3 regions of the Cupriavidus sp. 207A1 genome follow, and region 3 is predicted to be linked to each of the others. Evidence: predicted binding sites of a transcription regulator. Region 3 holds the regulator's gene; each other region holds the start of a gene.
What was found. The regulator sigma-54, encoded in region 3, starts transcription at its own class of promoters, with help from an activator protein. The targets are predictions, from matches to a motif close to TGGCANGNAANCTGCTTT.
Positions count from the first base shown of each region.

Region 1: a site for sigma-54 is predicted at 4,032-4,049, ahead of AC3FMM_RS28535 (ammonium transporter). Genes of this name have one in related genera too.
Region 2: a site for sigma-54 is predicted at 1,844-1,861, ahead of AC3FMM_RS04665 (pilin). Genes of this name have one in related genera too.

Region 1 is NZ_JBYOJO010000021.1:33,522-40,179, reverse strand. It holds gene AC3FMM_RS28560 (class I adenylate-forming enzyme family protein) at 1-1,218, shown strand, start outside; gene AC3FMM_RS28555 (acid phosphatase) at 1,269-2,111, shown strand; gene AC3FMM_RS28550 (CreA family protein) at 2,134-2,616, opposite strand; gene AC3FMM_RS28545 (acyl-CoA thioesterase) at 2,638-3,123, opposite strand; gene AC3FMM_RS28540 (HU family DNA-binding protein) at 3,303-3,584, opposite strand; gene AC3FMM_RS28535 (ammonium transporter) at 4,081-5,283, shown strand; gene AC3FMM_RS28530 (mechanosensitive ion channel family protein) at 5,498-6,367, shown strand; gene AC3FMM_RS28525 (Bcr/CflA family multidrug efflux MFS transporter) at 6,386-6,658, opposite strand, start outside.
Region 2 is NZ_JBYOJO010000002.1:409,932-416,589, reverse strand. It holds gene sucD (succinate--CoA ligase subunit alpha) at 1-678, shown strand, start outside; gene AC3FMM_RS04670 (TerC family protein) at 916-1,611, shown strand; gene AC3FMM_RS04665 (pilin) at 1,928-2,443, shown strand; gene AC3FMM_RS04660 (PglL family O-oligosaccharyltransferase) at 2,538-4,352, shown strand; gene AC3FMM_RS04655 (hypothetical protein) at 4,354-4,869, opposite strand; gene AC3FMM_RS04650 (hypothetical protein) at 4,884-5,318, opposite strand; gene moaC (cyclic pyranopterin monophosphate synthase MoaC) at 5,552-6,031, opposite strand; gene AC3FMM_RS04640 (beta-barrel assembly-enhancing protease) at 6,150-6,658, shown strand, end outside.
Region 3 is NZ_JBYOJO010000018.1:125,378-132,035, forward strand. It holds gene AC3FMM_RS27115 (LON peptidase substrate-binding domain-containing protein) at 1-652, opposite strand, end outside; gene rapZ (RNase adapter RapZ) at 745-1,623, opposite strand; gene AC3FMM_RS27125 (PsiF family protein) at 1,739-2,137, opposite strand; gene hprK (HPr(Ser) kinase/phosphatase) at 2,309-3,280, opposite strand; gene AC3FMM_RS27135 (PTS sugar transporter subunit IIA) at 3,363-3,818, opposite strand; gene hpf (ribosome hibernation-promoting factor, HPF/YfiA family) at 4,165-4,515, opposite strand; gene AC3FMM_RS27145 (RNA polymerase factor sigma-54) at 4,564-6,042, opposite strand; gene lptB (LPS export ABC transporter ATP-binding protein) at 6,165-6,658, opposite strand, start outside.

The sequences.
Region 1 (6,658 bases), on a different contig from region 3:
GCGGGGGCTGCGCCGGCCGAGCCGCGCGTGACGGCGCTGGAAAGCGTGATCGGCCCTTCGGCGAACTGGGCGACTCTGCCGGAGCAGACGCCGCCCGCGGTCGACATCGACCCCGACGACGACGCCACCATCTTCTACACCTCGGGCACCACCGGCAAGCCGAAGGGCGCGCTCGGCACGCATCGCAATTCCACCTCGGTGGCGGTGGCCGGCGGCTTCAGTCCGCTGCGCAACCTGCTGCGCCGCGGCGAGCCGATCCCGGCGCCGGATCCGGCCGCGCCGCAAAAGTCGATGCTGCTGGCGGTGCCGTTCTTCCACGTCACCGGCTGCATGGCGGTGCTCAACGGCGCCATCGCCACCGGCGGCAAGATCGTGCTGCTGCACCGCTGGGACGCGCTGCGCGGCATGGAACTGATCGAGCGCGAGCGCTGCACCGCGGCCGGCGGCGTCCCCACTATCGCCTGGCAGATCCTCGAGCATCCCGAGCGCGGCCGCTTCGACCTGTCGTCGCTGGAGAACATCAACTACGGCGGCGCGCCCGCTTCGCCCGAGCTGGTCCGGCGTATCCGCGAGGTCTTCCCCATGGCCGCGCCGGGCATAGGCTGGGGCATGACAGAAACCTCGTCGACCTTCACCAGCCACAGTGCCGAAGAGTACGTGATGCGCCCGGACAGCAGCGGCCCGGCGTTGCCGATCGGCGAGATGAAGGTGGTGGACGGCCGCGGCCAGGCGCTGCCGCCCGGCGAAACCGGCGAGCTGATGGCGCGCGGTGCCAATGTCGTGCGAGGCTACTGGAACAAGCCCGAGGCCACCGCCCAGACCTTTGTCGATGGCTGGCTGCGCACCGGCGACATTGCCCGGCTGGATGATGAGGGCTACGTCTACATCGTCGACCGGATGAAGGACATGCTGATCCGCGGCGGCGAGAACATCTACTGCATCGAAGTGGAAAGCGCGCTGTACGAGCATCCCGCGGTGATGGATGCGTCGGTGGTCGGGCTGCCGCACCGGACCCTGGGCGAGGAGCCGGCCGCCGTGGTCAGCCTGAAACCGGGCATGCAGGCGAGCGAAGCCGAGCTGCAGGATTTCGTGCGCGCGCGGCTGGCAGCGTTCAAAGTGCCGGTGCGTATCCTGATTTACCACGAGATGCTGCCACGCAATGCCAATGGCAAGATCATGAAATCGAACCTGCGCAAGCTGTTCGACGCCGCCGCTTAAGCCAGGGCAGCGCGACCGCATCGATCCGATTCCTCACCAGGAAAAACAAATTGACGGACCAAGCCAAGCCGGATTCCTCCCTCTTCCACCCCATGCGGATGCTGGGCGCGGCAGCGCTCGCCGCGCTGCTGGCCGGCTGCGCCGCCGGTGGCACCAACCTGGCCGCCGTGCCGGAGCTGCGGCCCGGCGTTCCGGCCGGCTACCTCGCCGCCGATGCGCGTCCCGACAGCCTGAAGCTGCTGCCCGCGCCGCCGGCGCAGGGTTCGGCCGCGCTGGCGCTGGACGAGGACGCCGCGCGCCAGGCCGGTCCGCTGCGCGGTTCGCCACGCTGGCAACTGGCGTCCGACGATGCCGTGCTGACGTTCCCGCAGGCCGCCAGCACCTTTTCATGCGCGCTGGGCGTGCCCGTCGGCGAGAAGGACACGCCTTACCTGAACATGCTGCTGCGCCGCAGCCTGGTCGATGCCGGCCTGTCCACGTACAAGGCCAAGGATCATTACAAGCGCACCCGCCCGTTCGTGGCCACCAAGACCCCGATGTGCACGCAGGCCGAAGCCGCCAAGCTGGAGAAGGATGGTTCCTACCCGTCCGGCCACAGCGCCATCGGCTGGGCCTGGGCGCTGATCCTGACCGAGATCGAGCCGGCGCGCGCCAATGAGCTGCTGGCGCGCGGCCAGGCCTTCGGGCAAAGCCGCGTGGTCTGCAACGTGCACTGGCAGAGCGATGTCAACGCTGGCCGCACCATGGCGGCGGCCACGGTGGCACGGCTGCATGCCGATCCCACCTTCCGTGCCGACCTCGAACGGGCACGCAGTGAGGTGGCTGCCGCACGCGCCGCGGGTGCGCGGCCATCGCGCGATTGCCAGGCGGAGACCGCGGCGCTGGCCCGTTGATGACGGGCCAGCGCCGGTGCGCTTATTTCACCGGAATCACCGTGCCGGCCGGAACCGGCACGGCGGTCACGCTGTTCTGCGGGCTGCCGCTGACGATGCGGTCCGAATACGTCAGGTAGACCAGCGTATTGCGCTTGCGGTCGACCGCGCGCACCACGTGCAGCGCCTTGAACAGGATCGACATGCGCTCGGAGAACACATTGTCCTGCTGCTTGATCGGCGCCTTGAAGCCGATCGGCCCCACCTGCCGGCAGGCGATCGAGGCCTCGGGCGGGTCTTCGGCCATGCCGAGCTGGCCCTTGATGCCGCCGGTGCGGGCGCGCGACACGTAGCAGGTGACGCCGTCCACCTGCGGGTCGTCATAGGCTTCGATCACGACCTTGTCGGAGCCGGTCATGCGGAAATTGGTGCTGACGCTGCCGATCTCCTCGGCACTGGCCCCCGTGGCGGCGCTGGCGCAGGCGGCGACAAGCAGGAGGCGAACGAGTGGATGTTGGGACTTCATGGCTGTATCGCGCATCGGCACTCAGTTCACCGACGACTTGATGTCGCCGTGGCGCTTTTCCATTTCCTGGCGCAGCGCGCGACGCTGCTGCGCGGCGGCAAAGCGCTGGCGCTCGACCTCGTCGCGCGGCTCCAGCGGCGGCACCTCGGCGGGGGTGCCGTTGTCGTCCACTGCCACCATGGTGAAATAGCAGCTGTTGGTATGGCGCACCAGCTTGCTGCGGATGTTCTCGGTCACCACCTTGATGCCGATCTCCATCGAGCTGCGGCCGGTGTAGTTGACCGATGCCAGGAAGGTCACCAGCTCGCCCACGTGGATGGGCTGGCGGAACACCACCTGGTCCACCGACAGCGTGACCACGTAGCGGCCGGCGTAGCGGCTGGCGCAGGCATACGCCACCATGTCCAGGTACTTGAGGATGGTGCCGCCGTGGACGTTGCCGGAGAAGTTGGCCATGTCCGGCGTCATCAGCACGGTCATGGAAAGCTGGTGGGACAGGTCATTCATGATGCGGGTTACGAAGATTGCGGGGGCGGGATTGCCGGCTGCGGGCGCCGGCAGTTTAACCCGGATCGCCGCGCCGTTGCCCGCGGCATGGTGCCGAGTGCCGGCCGCTGCCCCGCCAGGCCCGGCGCACAAAAAAAGCGGCCTGCCAGGCCGCTTCTTTCGCTATGGACGCAAACTGCTTACTTTTTCTTGTTCACGGCGTCCTTGAAACCCTGGCCTGCCGAGAACTTGACCGTCTTGGCGGCCGGAATCTTGATGGTTTCGCCGGTGCGCGGATTGCGGCCGGTACGGGCAGCGCGCTTGCCGGCGCTGAAGCTGCCAAAACCCACCAGCGTTACAGAATCGCCCTTTGCCACTGCCTTCTTGATACTGTCCAGCGCTGCGTTGAGCGCACGCTCGGCGGCGGCATTGCTCAATTCTGCTTCCGCGGCGATGGCCGATACCAGTTCACCTTTATTCATGGCTGATTTCCCTTGTTGGTCGTCGTCACCGATGTGCATGCCTCGCGGCAGGCCATCGATCGGCGCAGTCTAATCTGCCCTTCGCGCGTTGAGCAATCCCCAGTGGCACCAATGCGACAAAAAAACCCGCAAATCCTTGCTTGAGGCCGGTTAGCGGGCAATTTCCACTGCTGTTCGCGCTTGCCCGGCACCGGTTTTTGCCGGGCCCGGGCGGCCGCCTGGAATTGCACCCCCAAAACTACCCAGCATAGGACAGATTCCCCCAAATGGGGCGACGCACCACAACGGGTCGCGCGTTGCCCCCTTGGCCGCTCCATTCTGGCGCAGCCCGGTCCAGCCACTGGCAACAGGCCGGCGCCGCCTTGCCCACGGGATGGACCGCGTGCGGCATGCCGGTGCGGTTTCTTACCCTGCACGGTGCAAGCGGCACCAGGATGCAGCCATCTCTGGAACGCTTTTTGCGTACTGGTGCGCCCATTTTGAGCATGAGGTCACTATGGACAACTGGAAGACCGGCACCGACGCGCTCTTCATCCTGCTTGGCGCCATCATGGTGCTGGCCATGCACGCCGGCTTTGCGTTCCTCGAACTGGGCACGGTACGCAAGAAAAACCAGGTCAATGCGCTGGTGAAGATCCTGGTGGATTTCGCGGTTTCCACCATCGCCTATTTCTTTATCGGCTACACCATTGCCTACGGGGTGCAGTTCTTTTCCGGCGCCGAAACCCTGGCCCAGAAAAATGGCTACGAACTGGTCAAGTTCTTTTTCCTGGCGACCTTTGCCGCCGCGATTCCGGCGATTATCTCCGGCGGCATTGCCGAACGCTCGCGTTTCAATCCGCAGCTGGTCGCCACTTTCGTACTGGTGGGTTTTGTCTACCCGTTTTTCGAGGGCATGGTGTGGAACCAGCGCTACGGCGTGCAGGACTGGATCGCGCGCGTGGCCGGCGCGCCCTTCCACGACTTTGCCGGTTCGGTGGTGGTGCATGCGCTGGGCGGCTGGATTGCGCTGCCGGCGGTGCTGCTGCTTGGCGCGCGTCGCGGCCGCTACCAGAAGGATGGCCGCATCAGCGCACATCCGCCCTCGAACATCCCGTTCCTGGCGCTGGGCGCCTGGATTCTTGCGGTGGGCTGGTTCGGCTTCAACGTGATGAGCGCGCAGACTGTCGACAAGGTCAGCGGCCTGGTTGCGATCAACTCGCTGATGGCCATGGCCGGTGGCACGCTGGCCGCCTGGCTGGCCGGACGCAACGATCCGGGCTTCGTCTACAACGGGCCGCTGGCCGGCCTGGTGGCGGTCTGCGCGGGCTCGGACCTGATGCATCCGCTGGGCGCGCTGGTCACCGGTGCCGTGGCAGGCGCGCTGTTCGTCTATATGTTCACGCTGGCGCAAAACAGATGGCATATCGACGATGTGCTGGGCGTGTGGCCGCTGCACGGGCTGTGCGGCGCCTGGGGCGGCATCGCCGCGGGCATCTTCGGCGCGAAGGCGCTGGGCGGCCTTGGCGGGGTGGCGCTCGGCGCGCAGTTGCTCGGCACCTTGCTTGGCATCGTGGTGGCGCTGGCCGGCGGCACGCTGGTCTATGGCACGCTGAAGCGGCTGGTGGGCATCCGTCTCGACGCCGAGGGCGAGTTCAACGGCGCCGACCTGACGCTGCACCGGATTTCCGCCACCCCCGAGCGCGAAACCAACTGGTAATACCCGCCAGCGCCTTTCCGATATAAACAGACGAGCCGCGCAACGCGCCTTGTCTTAACAATTATTTGCTTGCACTTCCGCGCACGGCCTCTCAATAATTGCCGTGCCCGGGAATTGCGCGCAACGCGCAGGGGCTCGCACGCCGCAGCCGGCTGGTTTGGGGGATGTTGGGCCGGCGGCTGGCCGGTTACACCAACACCAAAGGAATACGCCGATGGACGCCTCTACCTTCGACAACCTCAAGACCCTGGTGGTCTCCTACGCCACCGAATTCGGCGTCAAGATCCTGGCGGCCCTCGCCTTCTGGGTCATTGGCCGCTGGCTGATCCACTTTGTCGTGCGCCTGGTGCAGAACGCGCTCGGCAAGCAGAAGGTCGATCCGACGCTGCTGCGCTATGTCGGTTCCATCGTCACCGTGACGCTGAACGTGGTGCTGGTGATCGGCATCCTCGGCTACTTCGGCATCCAGACCACCACCTTTGCCGCGCTGATCGCGGCCGCCGGCGTGGCCATCGGCATGGCCTGGTCGGGGCTGATGGCAAACTTCGCCGCCGGCGCCTTCCTGGTGGTACTGAGGCCGTTCAAGGTGGGCGACTTCGTCACCATTGGCGGCGTGACCGGAACCGTGCGCGAAATCGGCCTGTTCGCCACCACGCTGGACACGCCGGACAATGTCCAGACCGTGATCGGCAACAACAAGATCTTCAGCGACACCATCCAGAACTTCACCGCCAATGCGTTCCGGCGCGTGGAGCTGAAAGCGCAGCTGGCAGGCAGCACCGACGTGGCCGAGGCGGTGGCGCTGCTGAAGACCCGCATCGCCGAGATCCCCAACGTGCTGGCCGAACCGCCGGTCGACGTCGAAATTCTCGAGTTCACGCTGGTCGGCCCGGTGCTGGCGGTGCGGCCCTATTGCCATAACGACCATTACTGGCAAGTCTATTTCGACACCAACCGCGTCATCCGCGAATGCTTCGGCCAGGCCGGCTACGCCGCGCCGATGCCGGCGCACATGGTGGTGGTGCAACAGGCCGGGGTGCCGCACGCCGCCGCGGAGCAAGCCGCGGCACAGCAAGCGGCCTGAACCGACACGGCCGCGGATTCAGCGGGTGCCCGGGCGCGCGCGTGCGCCCGAGCGCCCGTAATGGCGCATCAGCACCGCACCGGCGCCGCAGGCCGCCATCACCACGCCCAGCGGCAGCGCGCTGCCGTCGCGCCACACGCTGACCGCGGCGCCGCCGAGCGTGCCGAGCGAAAACTGCAGCGTGCCCATCAGCGCCGAAGCCGTGCCGGCGCGGTGCCCCTGGTGCGCCAGCGCCAGCGCCGAAGCGTTGGGCGAGACGCAGCCCAGCGCACCGATAAACACGAAGAACCC
Region 2 (6,658 bases), on a different contig from region 3:
GCCACCGTGTCGGTCATCTACGTGCCGCCCGCAGGCGCCGCTGCCGCGATCTGGGAAGCCGTTGACGCCGACCTGGACCTGGTGGTCTGCATCACCGAAGGTATCCCCGTGCGCGACATGATGGAAGTAAAGGACCGCATGCGCCGCGAGAACAAGAAGACCCTGCTGCTGGGACCGAACTGCCCGGGCCTGATCACGCCGGACGAAATCAAGATCGGCATCATGCCGGGCCACATCCACAAGAAGGGTCGCATCGGCGTGGTGTCGCGCTCGGGCACCCTGACGTACGAAGCCGTGGGCCAGCTGACCGCGCTGGGCCTGGGCCAGTCGTCGGCTGTCGGCATCGGTGGCGACCCCATCAACGGCCTGAAGCACATCGACGTGATGCAGATGTTCAACGACGATCCGGAAACGGACGCCGTGGTCATGATCGGTGAGATCGGCGGTCCGGACGAAGCCAATGCGGCCAACTGGATCAAGGACAACATGAAGAAGCCGGTGGTCGGCTTCATCGCTGGCGTGACCGCGCCTCCGGGCAAGCGCATGGGCCACGCCGGCGCGCTGATCTCGGGCGGTGCCGACACCGCCCAGGCCAAGCTGGAAATCATGGAAGCCTGCGGTATCAAGGTGACCAAGAACCCGTCCGAAATGGGCCGCCTGCTGAAGGCAATGCTGTAAGCCCTGGCCGACTTTCCCGCGACAGCGGGATCGACCGTTCCCTCAATGCCCCCGCTTCGGCGGGGGCATTGTCTTTTCCGCGGAAGTGATTCAGGGGCCTTGATGACCCCGAACATTACAAGATTGAAATCTAATCGAAAGGTTGGTCGGGTAAACAGTCATGTCTGCGCCTTCAGACATCCGAAATCCCGTCAGATGACGAGGCGCGCCATCACATAGAACTCGAGGAGCCTCCCCGTGGAACTGCTGTCTTCCACCACTTTCTGGATTGCGTTGGGATCGATCATCCTGACCAATATCGTCCTGTCCGGCGACAACGCGGTGGTGATCGCACTCGCCTCGCGCAACCTGCCGCCGGCCCAGCAGAAGAAGGCCATCTTCTGGGGCAGCGCCGCCGCCATCATCATGCGCGTGGTGCTGACCGTGGCCGCGGTCAAGCTGCTGAGCCTGCCGTACCTGAAGATCATCGGCGCCGTGCTGCTGGTCTATATCGGCGTGCAGTTGCTGACCGGCGAGGACGACGAAGACGGCCATGACGCCAAGGACAATATCTGGGCCGCGATCCGCACCATCCTGATCGCCGACCTGGTGATGTCGCTGGACAACGTGGTCGCCGTGGCCGCCGCCGCGCAAAAGGGCCCGGAAGGCAGCCAGCTGCTGCTGCTGATCGTCGGCCTGGGGCTGTCGATCCCCCTGATCGTGTTCGGCAGCACCATCCTGCTCAAGGTGATGGAGCGCTTCCCCGTCATCATCGTGCTGGGCGCCGCGCTGCTCGGCTATCTCGCCGGCGAAATGCTGGTCAGCGACCCGGTCGACGCCGCCTGGTTCGAAATCCACGTGCCGCACGCCCACCTGGTCTTCGGCGCCGCCGGCGCGATCCTGGTCGTGATCATCGGCAAGCTGCTGAGCCGCCGGTCGGCACAGACGGCTTAACGGCAACCAGCGCATGCGCGAAGGGGCGGCCAGCGGGCCGCCCTTTTTCATTGGGGGCTGCGCCAGGTGTGTCGGTGCCCATGCCCACTAACTCATGTGAGTGATCGCACTTTTTGTCGCGCTTGCGTGTGGTAGCGGTCCAGGGTGACAATTTTTGGCGCAACCGGCAAGCATCACCCCGACGGGTGACGAAATTTGTCGTTTTTCACCCCCTACCGATGGGGGATGTGCCTGGCACACTTGCTGCTCAATCGTCCCCGCGTCACGAACCGAAGACGTGCAACGCTTAACCAAAATCTCTTCGAGGGGTCAAATCATGCAACGGGTACAACAACTGAAGAAGCTGGGCCGCCGCGTCCAGAAGGGCTTTACGCTGATCGAACTGATGATCGTGGTGGCGATCATTGGTATCCTGGCGGCGATTGCGATTCCCGCTTACCAAGACTACGTGATTCGCGCTCGCGTTACCGAAGGTTTGACGCTGGCTGATTCAGCAAAGACTTCTGTTACCGAGAATGCCGCGAACGGTGTCGCACTTGCAAACGGTTGGGCTGCTCCTGCCGCCACGCAAAACGTTACGGGCATTGCAATTGCGGCGAACGGTCAAGTTACCATTACTTATGCTGCCCGTGCGGGCAACGGTACACTCGTACTGGTGCCGTCTTCCGGCGGCGCTGCGCTTGTAGCCGGTACTCCGCCGGCTGGTGGCTCTGTGGATTGGGAGTGCTTTTCGGCGGCAAAGGCGGCCTCTACTCTGCCCGCTCCTGGCCCGGCGCCCGCAGCAGCTGCGACTCTCCCGGGTAACGTCTCACCGGTTAGCTGCCGTACCTAATCGTTCTGCGAACGAATGAAAAAGCGCCTTCGGGCGCTTTTTCTTTGCCTGGCGCCCAAGCTATCATGCGCCTTTTCCCAACCCAGGCGCCGCAATGCCGCCTTCCCGGCCAAACTTCTCGTCGGCTGTTCTCGTCGCAGCAATCGTCATCCCGCTGCTGGTCTCCCGGCACACGCTGCCGCTTGCCACGTTCTATGGCGAATGGGCGGCCGCGCTGTGCGGCATGGTCGCGGTTGCTGCCGTCGTGGTTCAAGCGATTCGCCGGCTGGGGACCTCGACTGACGTTGCTTTCGCATCGCTGCCGCTCATCTCGCTGCTATTTCTCTGGCTTGTTGTCGTCAGCCTGATCTTTGCGATCCATGGCCACGCCGACGTTTCCGGCAGCCGCCTGATGACTGTCCTCACGTTGCTGCTCGGCGCCACTGTGGCATCTGCTGCATGGTGGTACCGCCGCACCCAAGGCAGCACGTCGGATTCTGCGGACGCCCTTGCCATTGCGGCGTTGATCGCCGGCCTGCTCGGGACCGTCACCCAATGGGTCCAGCTCTTCCACCTCGAACCCCGCTCCTTCGGCCTCGTCTCCACCTACTTCTACGACACCAACCGCCGCCTCTGGGGCAACCTGAACCAGCCCAACCACCAGGCCACCGTACACGGCCTGGCACTGGTCGCGTCAGTGTGGCTGGCCTCGCGCGGCCGCTTGCGTTTCCCGATGTGGCTGGCCGCGGTGGCCCTGCTGGAAAGCGGCATCGTGCTGTCCGGCTCGCGTACCGGCGTGTTGCATGTGGGCCTTGCCGCGTGCTACGCGATGATTGCGGCATGGCTGGCGCGAGGCGAGCGCCGCGGTCCGGATCCGATGCAGCGCCCGGTTGGACTGGTCGTCGCTGCCGTTGCCATGGTGGCGATGCTCTTGATACTGCAACCCACGATCAAGGCGGCAGGGCAGGCCTTCGACTGGCGCCTGTTCGACACCATCGCCCAGCTTGAAGCCGAAGACCAGATCTCCGCGCGCGGCGCGCTGTGGGCGCACGCCATGGCGATGTTCCGCGCCCATCCGTGGTTCGGCGTCGGCTGGGGCGAGTTCGGCTGGGCGCAATTCCAGCAGCTGGAACAGGTGGGCGTGAAGGTCGAGATGTCCCTGCACGCCCACAACGCGATTCTCGACCTGCTGGCGAAGACCGGGGTCGTCGGCACCGTTGGCGTCGCCGTGATTTTGCTGGCGTGGCTGTGGCGGGTAGTGCGGGTGCGCTTGTGGCATGGCGATCCGGAAGAGCGCAGGCAGACGGTGCTGGTGCTGACCTGGCTGGCGATGCTGTGCGCGCATTCGATGCTGGAATACCCGCTGCATTACCTGTATTTCTTCCTGCCGTTCTGCTTCATGCTGGGGTGGCTGGAGCCGTCGGGCTTCGGGCGCTGGCGGGTGCCGTTGCCGGTGGCGCGGGGGCTGGCGCTGGCGTTTGTCGCGGTGGCCGCGGTGGTGCTGGGCACCATGTGGCAGGACTATCGGCGTGCGGAAGCGCGCGAGTATGCCGGCAGCGAAGGCCGCCAGGCGCTGCCGATGCCCCGCTTCTGGTTCCGCCAGCATGCGCAGGCCGATGCGGCGGGGCAGGCCGCGATCACGCCGGAGAATGCCGCGTCACTGTTGCCTGCGCATGTCGCGGCGGTGCACCTGCTGCCGACCCCTACCATGATCGCGCGCACGGCATGGCTGCTGGCGCTGACGGGCGATGCCGCGCAAGGCCGGCAGTGGATGGAGCGCCTGCGCTGGTACTACCTTGGCGACGAGGCCGCGCAGTACGCGACGATCGCGCAGGCGTGCCGCGGCGTCAAGGCGGAAGCGCGCCCGCAGGCGTTCTGCGGCTGGGTGCTCGACCGCTCGCGGCGGCTTGCCGAACTGGGCCGGGACTGACCTAGTAGTACGGGTACGGGCTGTAGTAGACCGGCGGCGGGGGCGGCGGATAGTAGTACCGCGGCGCCGGCGCCGGGACGGCGGCCACGCGCCCCGGCACGGGCACGCGATTGCCGCTGGCGTACATGCACTGCACGTAGGCGGCGTCGTACTGCTGCTGCGTGCCATAGCCGGCGTATTGCGCATTGCCGGCACCGACCGCGGCACCCGTGAGCAGGCCGACGCCTGCACCCACTGCCGCTCCCGACCCGCCGTCGAAGGCCGCCCCCGCGGCAGCGCCCAGCGCAGTGCCGACCACCGCGCTGCCGAGCGCGGCATTGTTGGCCGCCTGGGCCGAAGACACGCCGCCGACGCGCCCCAAGGCGAACTGCCGGCAGTTGTAGTCGTCGGCGCGGAACTGGTCGAAGTTCTTGCCGGTGCCGGGCAGTGCCATCACGCTGGGTCCGGAGGGCAGCACGGCGCAGGCGCCGAGGGCGAGGGTGGCCACGGCCAGCGTGGCGCGGGTCAGGGCATGCATGGTGTCACCCCGTGTCAGGAATTGGCGGGCGGCTGTGCCGGCACGCGTTGCCAGCCGCCAGGGCAGGATGCGACGTAAGGGTAGTAGCCTTCGGGCTGGCTGCAGTGGTACCACCAGCCCTGCTGCGGCATGACGCCGTCCGGGCCGGGGGCGGGCACCGGGCCGTTCGGGCCTTGCTCGATGTATTCTGGCGGCGCCGCGGGCACCGCGACTGCGGCGGGCGGGTAGTAGTACGGTGCGGGGTAGCCGTAGGGATAGCCGCCGTAGAACGCGCCGGGCCCGAGATAGATGCCCACGCCTACGCTGGTGCGCGTCTTCACCATGCCGTCGCGCAGATCGCCGCCATGCCAGGCGGCATCGTGGAGATCGGCCCGCCCGGCGAGGGCAGCGCCGCTGGCGGCCGTGGCCGCGAGTGCCAGGGCGATCTGGCAGAGCATGCGCCCGTTCATGGTGTCCACCTCATCCCCGCGCGCGTCGCGGACAGGGTCAGCCGGCCGCAATCCCTGGCGGCCCGCAATCATATTGAATACCAAATTGTCGCGCGCGGATGGTGGGGACGGCGCGTGTGGAAATGCGGCGTTACCTTTATTACCAGGGAAGGAAGATGGCGTAAGACGAGGCAACGTCCGCCCTGGCCCGGCGTACTGCACACGTCACGTACGCTGTGTCGCGAGCAGAGCGATCAACCCGCCGCTACCCAATCCCCGGACTTGCCGCCATGCTTTTCCAGCAGCTTCACATTGCCGATCACCATGCCGCGGTCCACCGCCTTGCACATGTCGTAGATCGTCAGCAGCGCGACCTGCACGCCGGTCAGTGCCTCCATCTCCACGCCGGTCTGGCCGCGGGTCTCGGTGCGCACGGTGCAGGCGACGGTGGCGGTGGCCTCGTCCAGCGCGAACTCGACCGCCACCTTGGTCAGGCCGATCGGGTGGCACAGCGGGATCAGGTCGGCGGTGCGCTTGGTGGCCATGATCGCCGCCACGCGGGCGATGCCGATCACATCCCCTTTCTTGGCGCTGCCGTCGCGCACCAGGGCGAAGGTGGCGGGCTGCATGGTGATGGTGCCGGTCGCCACCGCGACGCGATGGGTGCTGGCCTTGTCGCCGACGTCGACCATGTGGGCTTGTCCGGCGGTGTCGAAATGGGTGAGCTGGGTCATGATCGAGAGCTTCGGGCGAACTGCATGCATGGGGCCGCCGGTGCCGCCAGTGTCGCCCCGAAAGGTCCGACCGACGCGTCCGATGGGAACGGCCACGGGAGGCCGCTATCATAGCAACATGCCAAAACACCCATCGCTTCGCAGGTCTGCCGCATCTGGCCGTGGCGCCGTGGCGGATGCCGTTCCTGCCGGTTCCGCGTCACATCGCGAAGCCGGCCGCCGCCGCGCCGGCGGCGCCTGGGCGCCATGGCGGCGGCCGCTGGCGGCGCTGCTGGCGCTGACGTTCGCGGCACCGGCCTGGCCACAGGGTACGCCGCGCCCGGCAGCGGCGCCAGCGACGCCGGTGGCTGCGCCCCGTGCGCCGGCGCCGGCCACCTCGGCCGAGGCGGCGGACCAGGTCTACGACAACCTGAACCGCAGCGTCAAGGCGGGCCAGAAGTCCGAGTTCGGCCTGCGCACCAACAATGCGGTGGTGGAGGCGGGCGGCGTGCAGCTGCCGGATCTCGGCGACCCGTCCACCGCGTCGCTGTCGCCCGACATGGAAAAACGCCTGGGCGACCGCATCATGCGCGATATCCGGCGCGATCCGCTGTACGTGGCCGATCCGCTGCTGTCCGACTACCTGAA
Region 3 (6,658 bases):
TGTGGTTCTGCCGCATGTAGCGGTGCACGATCTCGATGCGCATGCCCGCGTCGGGCAAGGCCATCAGCATCTGCTTGGCCTTCAGCGGCACCGGCAGCAGCTCGCACAGCCGGTTGGCGACCCAGCTCGGGTCGTCCCACAGGTAGGGCTCGTCGAAGGGCATGCGGTCGGGCTGCTCGGCGTGCAGCCGCGTGACGATGCGGCGCAGCGCGTCCAGGCATTCGCCCAGCAGTTCCAGCTTGCAGTCGATGATGTCGGGCGGGAGCACGTCGGCGCGCGCCACCAGCAGGCCGTCGTCGCGGGTTTCGTGGCTGATGATATGGAAGCGCTCGCGGCCGCGCGTGCGGATCAGCAGCACGCCCAGCTGCTCCATGTTGCAGTCGACGATTTCCGCGAGGCAGCCGACCAGTTCGGGCACGGTGGGCTGGTTGGGCCGGGCCACTTCCTCGCCGCTGGCGATCAGGCAGACGCCGAACGGCGCGCTGTCGCGCAGGCAGTTGCGCACCATGTCGACATAGCGCGCCTCGAACACGCGCAACGGTAGCCGTCCACCGGGAAACAGCACGGTGTGCAGGGGAAACAGCGGCAGGTTTTCGAGCGTCCGTGGCGGGTCTTCGGACCCTGCGGGACGGTAGAGGTCGGTCGAGGACATGCGGTGCAGGCTTGGGGTCGCGCAGCATTGGGCCGCCAGGCCAACGCCGCGCTCAGATGCCCCGTGCAGCCCGGGGTGCCATGCCGCGTGCGTCAGCCCGCCGGTGCGAGCTCTCGGTGTCTGACCAGCACATTACCATGTGCCCGGAAATAGTTGGCGAGCCTTTCGGCAATATAGACCGAGCGATGCTGTCCGCCGGTGCAGCCGATCGCCACGGTCAGGTAGCTGCGGTTGTCGGCGATGAAGCTTGGCAGCCACTTTTCCACGTAGGCGCGGATATCCTCGGCCATCGCCAGCACCATCGGCTGCGCCTGCAGGAAGTCGATTACCGGCGTGTCGCGGCCCGTCAGCGGCCGCAGCGCCAGGTCGTAGTACGGGTTCGGCAGCGAGCGCACGTCGAACACCATATCGGCATCGCTGGGCACGCCGTGCTTGAAGCCGAACGACTCGAACAGCAGCGTCAGGCGCTGGCTGTCGTCGCGGATCAGCTCCTTGATCCAGCTGCGCAGCGTATTGGTGCGCACATTGCTGGTGTCGATGCGGTGCGCGGCCTCGGCAAGCGGGCTCAGCAGCGCGCGCTCCATCTCGATCGCTTCCATCAGCGCCGTGTCGTTGAACGCGCCGCCGCCACCGGCCACGCCGTCGGTGCGTGCCGACAGCGGATGGCGGCGCCGCGTCTCGGAGTAGCGCTGCACCAGGGCGTCGGTGCTGGCGGTCAGGAAAATGACCTCGACCTGGTGCTCGGCGGCCAGCGCGCGCACGGTGTCGGGCAACTGGTCGAGCGACTCGCGGCTGCGGATGTCGGTAGCCACGCCCAGGTGCGTGTAGCCCTGGCTGTCGAGGTAGCGGGTCAGTTCAGGGATGAACTGCGCCGGCAGGTTGTCCACGCAGTAGTAGCCTGCATCTTCGAGGACGTTCAGTGCGACGGATTTGCCGGAACCGGATATGCCGGTGATGAGGATGATGCGCATAGCAACTGAAGCATAGCATCAGGTGCCGGCTGCGTCATGACAGCAGTTTGACAGCAGAAAAAATGGCGAACCGCCCGGTTCGCCATTTGGGTCGCCATTTCGCCGGTGGTGGCGCTCAGGCTGCCTTCGACAGGCATTCCTTCATGTAGGCCTTGTATTCATCGCCCTTCTTGCCCTTGCCAGACTTGCTGCAGGCAGCCATCTTGTCCTGCTGGGTCTTGGGCGCGCCGGACTTCGACAGGCATTCCTTCATGAACGCCTTGCGTTCGTCGCCCTTCTTGCCGGAGGCCTGCGCATTGCAAGCCTTCATCTTGTCCTGCTGGGTGTTGGCCGCGGGCTTGTCCGGATTGGCCGGGGTGGCAGGCGTGGCCGGCACGGCAGGCGTTGCCGGGGCCGGGGCCGCGGCCGACGGCTTGGCCGGCGTAGCAGGGGTGGCCGGCGTGGCGGTCTGCGCAAAGGCGCTGGCTGCGAACAGCGGGGTCACTAACGCGCACACTGCAATCAGGGTCTTCATGCTTGCTCTCCTCGGGGGTGGACAACCTTATCGCCGCGCGCCGGGGTCGGCGTTGCAGCTTCCGCAACGGGCGTGATGCCCATTACAGCACAAAACGGAGCATGCCTGAGAAACGTTGACGAGCGCTTGCCACGCCGTTGTAAGCAATTGAAAACCGCGGCGGACGGTGGCTTACAGCAGCCGGCCCTGGCCGCGCGAGACCGCATCGGCCTGCATCGCGGCGCGCTGGCGGTCCATGAAGTCGCGCAGCGTGTCGATGCCGCGCAGGCGCAGGATGGTGTTGCGCACGGCGGCCTCGACCAGCACGGCAAGGTTGCGACCGGCCGCCACCTGGATCTTGACCATGTGGATGGGAAGCCCGAGCACGTCCAGGTACTGCGAATCCAGCGGCAGCCGCTCGAATTCGCCGTCGTTGCGCCGCACCAGCTGCACCACCAGCTTGATCTTCATCTTCCGCCGCACCGCGGTCTCGCCGAAGATGGTCTTGATGTCGAGCAGCCCCAGGCCGCGCACTTCCAGCAGGTTCTGCAGCAGCGGGGGGCAGCGGCCTTCGATGAAATCCGGCCCCAGCCGGACGAAATCGACGGCGTCGTCGGCCACCAGCCCGTGGCCGCGCGAGATCAGTTCCAGGCCCAGTTCGCTCTTGCCGAGGCCCGATTCGCCCATGATCAGCACGCCCATGCCGAGGATGTCGAGGAACACCCCGTGCATGGTCACGCGCGGCGCCGAGATGCGCGACAGGTACAGGCGCAGGTGGTCGATCACCGCGGCGGACGACACCGGCGTGGTGAACAGCGGCGTCGACGAGCGCGTGCAGCGCAGTTCCAGGTCCGGCGGCGGCTCCATGCCGTCGGCGATCACCAGGAACGGCGGCTCCAGCAGGATCAGTTCGCCCATCTGGCGCTTGCGGGTCTCGTCGTCGAGCCGCTGGTAGTACGTGATTTCGGGCTTGCCGAGGACCTGGATCCGGTTCGGGTGGATCAGGTTGAGGTGGCCCACCAGGTCTGCGGCGGAGGTCGCTTCGCGGGCGAATTCCACGTCAAAGGCGCGGTCCGCGCCCTCCAGGCCGGCGACCCACGAGAGTTTGAGGTCGGCTGCGTTGTCGTCGAAGATGGACTGGGAGGTGACGCCGGTGAGTTCCATGCGGTATGGCTGGTAAGGCGGTGTTCGAAGCGCGTGGCGCTTGCCCGGTCTGGTGCCGGCCCGCTCCGGGGGAGTCAGTGGATCAGGGATGCCATGCGATCAGCAGTTCGTGCACGGCATCGGGCGTGGGCAGGGTCGCCAGGCCCTCGCGCATGTCGCGATCCGACAGCAGTTGCGCGATCTCGGACAAAATTTCCAGGTGCTGCTGTGTGGCCTGTTCCGGCACCAGCAGGAAGATCAGCAGCGACACCGGCTTGCCGTCCGGCGATTCGAACGGAATCGGCTCGGCCAGGCGCATGAAGGCGGCAAGGGGCTGCTTCAGGCCCTTGATGCGCCCGTGCGGAATCGCCACGCCGGCGCCCAGTCCGGTCGAACCCAGCGACTCGCGCGCGAACAGGTTGTCGGTGACGATGGCGCGCGCCACGCCATGGTTGTTCTCGAAGAGGAGCCCGGCCTGCTCGAACACACGCTTCTTGCTGGTGACGCTGACGTCGAGGGTGATGTTGCCGGGTGGCAGCAATTTGGCCAAACGATTCATGGGCGATGCGCAGGATTTCAGTTAGCGGGCGGATCGTTCCGCCGGGCAGCGGCTGGCTCCCTGACCGCCGCCGGCGGAGGAGACGTCCGGCCCATTATAGAGCAGCGGCTACCCTTGCATTGTGCGGTGCAGCGCGAGCAGGCGCGGCCACGAGTTCTCTCTCTTTGTATGGCGCAGCATACACCTTGGCGCTGCGCTTGCGAACATTTCGGGCTTCCCTGCGTGGCAAGGTTTGCTCCGCTGCCACAGCCGGCACTGTGCCAGGGCGCAAAAAAGCCGCGCTTCGGCGCGGCTTGCCTGTGGAATCCTGGTTCAGCAGCCCTCTGCGGGGCTGCCGGGCACGGGTTTATTGCTGCATTTGCGCTGCGGCCATCTGGTACTTGACCGCTTCGCGGTCGTGGCCTTGCACGCGATCCTTGTAGCGAATCACCTGACGGTCCAGCTTGTCGACGAGTGCGTCGATCGCCGCATACAGGTCTTCGTGATGCGCCTCGACAAAGATGTCCTTGCCCTTTAGATGCAGATTGATTTCCGCGTACTGACGCCGGTCCTTTTCCTTGTGATTGTCGACAGAGAGCAGCACGCTAACGCCAATGACTTGATCGAAATGCCTGACGATTCGCTCCAGCTTCGTTTCCACGTACTCACGCAGAGGGGGCGTGATGTCCAGGTGGTGTCCACTGATCTTGAAGTTCATAGCGCTTCTCCTTCTGAAAGAGCCTCACCAGGCAGGCGGTGGGCTCGGCTACAAAGACTTGCGGAGATTCACTGCGGGGATCTTCAGGGCTTCGCGATATTTGGCAACGGTGCGGCGTGCGACAACGAAGCCTTGCTCACCCAGCAGTTCGGCGATGCGACTGTCGGAAAGGGGATTCCTCGGGTCTTCGGCTCCTATCAGTTGCTTGATCAAGGCGCGGATGGCCGTTGATGAAGCCGCGCCACCGGTTTCGGTGGACACGTGGCTGCCGAAGAAGTACTTCAGTTCGAAAGTACCCATCGGCGTGGCCATGTATTTATTGGTCGTCACCCGGGAGATGGTTGACTCGTGTAAACCCAGTGTATCGGCAATCTCCCGCAAAACCAAGGGGCGCATGGCGATTTCACCGTGGGTGAAAAAGTTCTTTTGACGCTCGACAATGGCTTGCGAGACACGCAGGATCGTGTCGAACCTTTGCTGGATGTTCTTGATCAGCCAGCGCGCCTCCTGCAGCTTTTGCTGCAGCCCCGCGGTGCCGGTCTCGCCCTTGGCGCCGCGCAGGATCTGCGCGTACATGTCGTTGATGCGCAGCCTCGGCATCACATCCGGATTGAGCTGCGCGATCCAGCCGCTGCCGCTTTTGCGCACGAATACGTCCGGCACGACGAAATCCGCCTCCGGCCGGCTGTACGCGTGGCCGGGGTAGGGGGCCAGCGAGCGGATCAGGTCGTGCGCGGCCTTCAGCGCGACTTCGTCGACCTGCAGCGCCTTCTTCAGCCGCGTGTAGTCGCGTACCGCAAGCAGTTCCAGATGATGGGTGACGATGGTCAGCGCCAGTTCGCGCTGCGGGTGGGTCAGGCGGCGCAATTGCAGCGCCAGGCATTCGGCGGCATTGCGTGCGCCGACGCCGGCCGGATCGAAGCTCTGCAGCAGCGTCAGGATGGCGTGGACTTCGTCGGGGTCGAACTCCAGCTCTTCGGGCAGCTCCGCGCAGATCTCTTCGAGCGAGGCGCTCAGGTAGCCGTCGTCGTCGAGCGATTCGATCAGGAAGATGGCGAGCCCCTTGTCGCGCGCCGAGATCTTCAGCGGTGTGAGTTGCTCCATCAGGTATTCGCGCAGCGTGGGCTCGGCATCGCGCAGCTGCATCGGCGTCTTTTCGTCCTCGTCGCCTTGCGGCCGGCGGGCGAAGTCGTCCAGGCTCCAGTCGCTGTTGCCGTAGTCGTCGCCGCTGCTGTTGTCGCCGTAGCTGTCATCGGCGGCGCCTTCGGCGCGGGCGTCGCCATTGCCCTGGGGCTCGGCGGGGGCGGGCGCGGGCGCGCTCTGTACGTTGACCGAGCCATCGGCCGCCACGCGCAGCGGGCTTTCGATCCAGTCGTTCTCCCGCTCGAGCAGCGGGTTTTCCGTCAGCGCCTGTTCGACTTCCTGCTGCAGTTCCAGCGTGGAAAGCTGCAGCAGCCGGATCGACTGTTGCAGCTGCGGGGTCAGTGCCAGGTGCTGGGAGAGGCGGAGCTGTAGCGACGGTTTCATGCGACCTATTTTATGCGCATCTTTCCGATGTTGGAACGGAAATTGCTATCGCTTATGCGCCGTGATCGCCGCTGACTCTCCCGCCGCGCAGCCATGGCTGCCCGTGCCGGGCAGCCGTCTTGTCACATGCGGAAGTTCTCGCCCAGGTAGACGCGCCGCACGGCGTCATTGGCGATGATGTCTTCGGGCTGGCCCGCGGCCAGCACCGTGCCTTCGCTGATGATGTAGGCGTGGTCGCAGATGCCGAGCGTCTCGCGCACGTTGTGGTCGGTGATCAGCACGCCGATATTGCGCGCCTTGAGGAAGCTGACGATGCGCTGGATCTCGCCCACGGCGATCGGGTCCACGCCGGCGAAGGGTTCGTCGAGCAGGATGAAGCGCGGCGACGACGCCAGCGCGCGCGCGATTTCCACGCGGCGGCGCTCGCCGCCGGACAGCGACAGCGCCGGGTTGTTGCGCAGGTGCGCGATCTGCAGGTCGTCGAGCAGGGCATCGAGGCGGCGCTCGATCTCGGCCTTGGCCAGCGGCTTGCCCTTGTCCAGCTGCAGCTCCAGCACCGCGCGGATGTTCTCCTCGACGTTGAGCTTGCGGAACACCGAGGCTTCCTGCGGCAGGT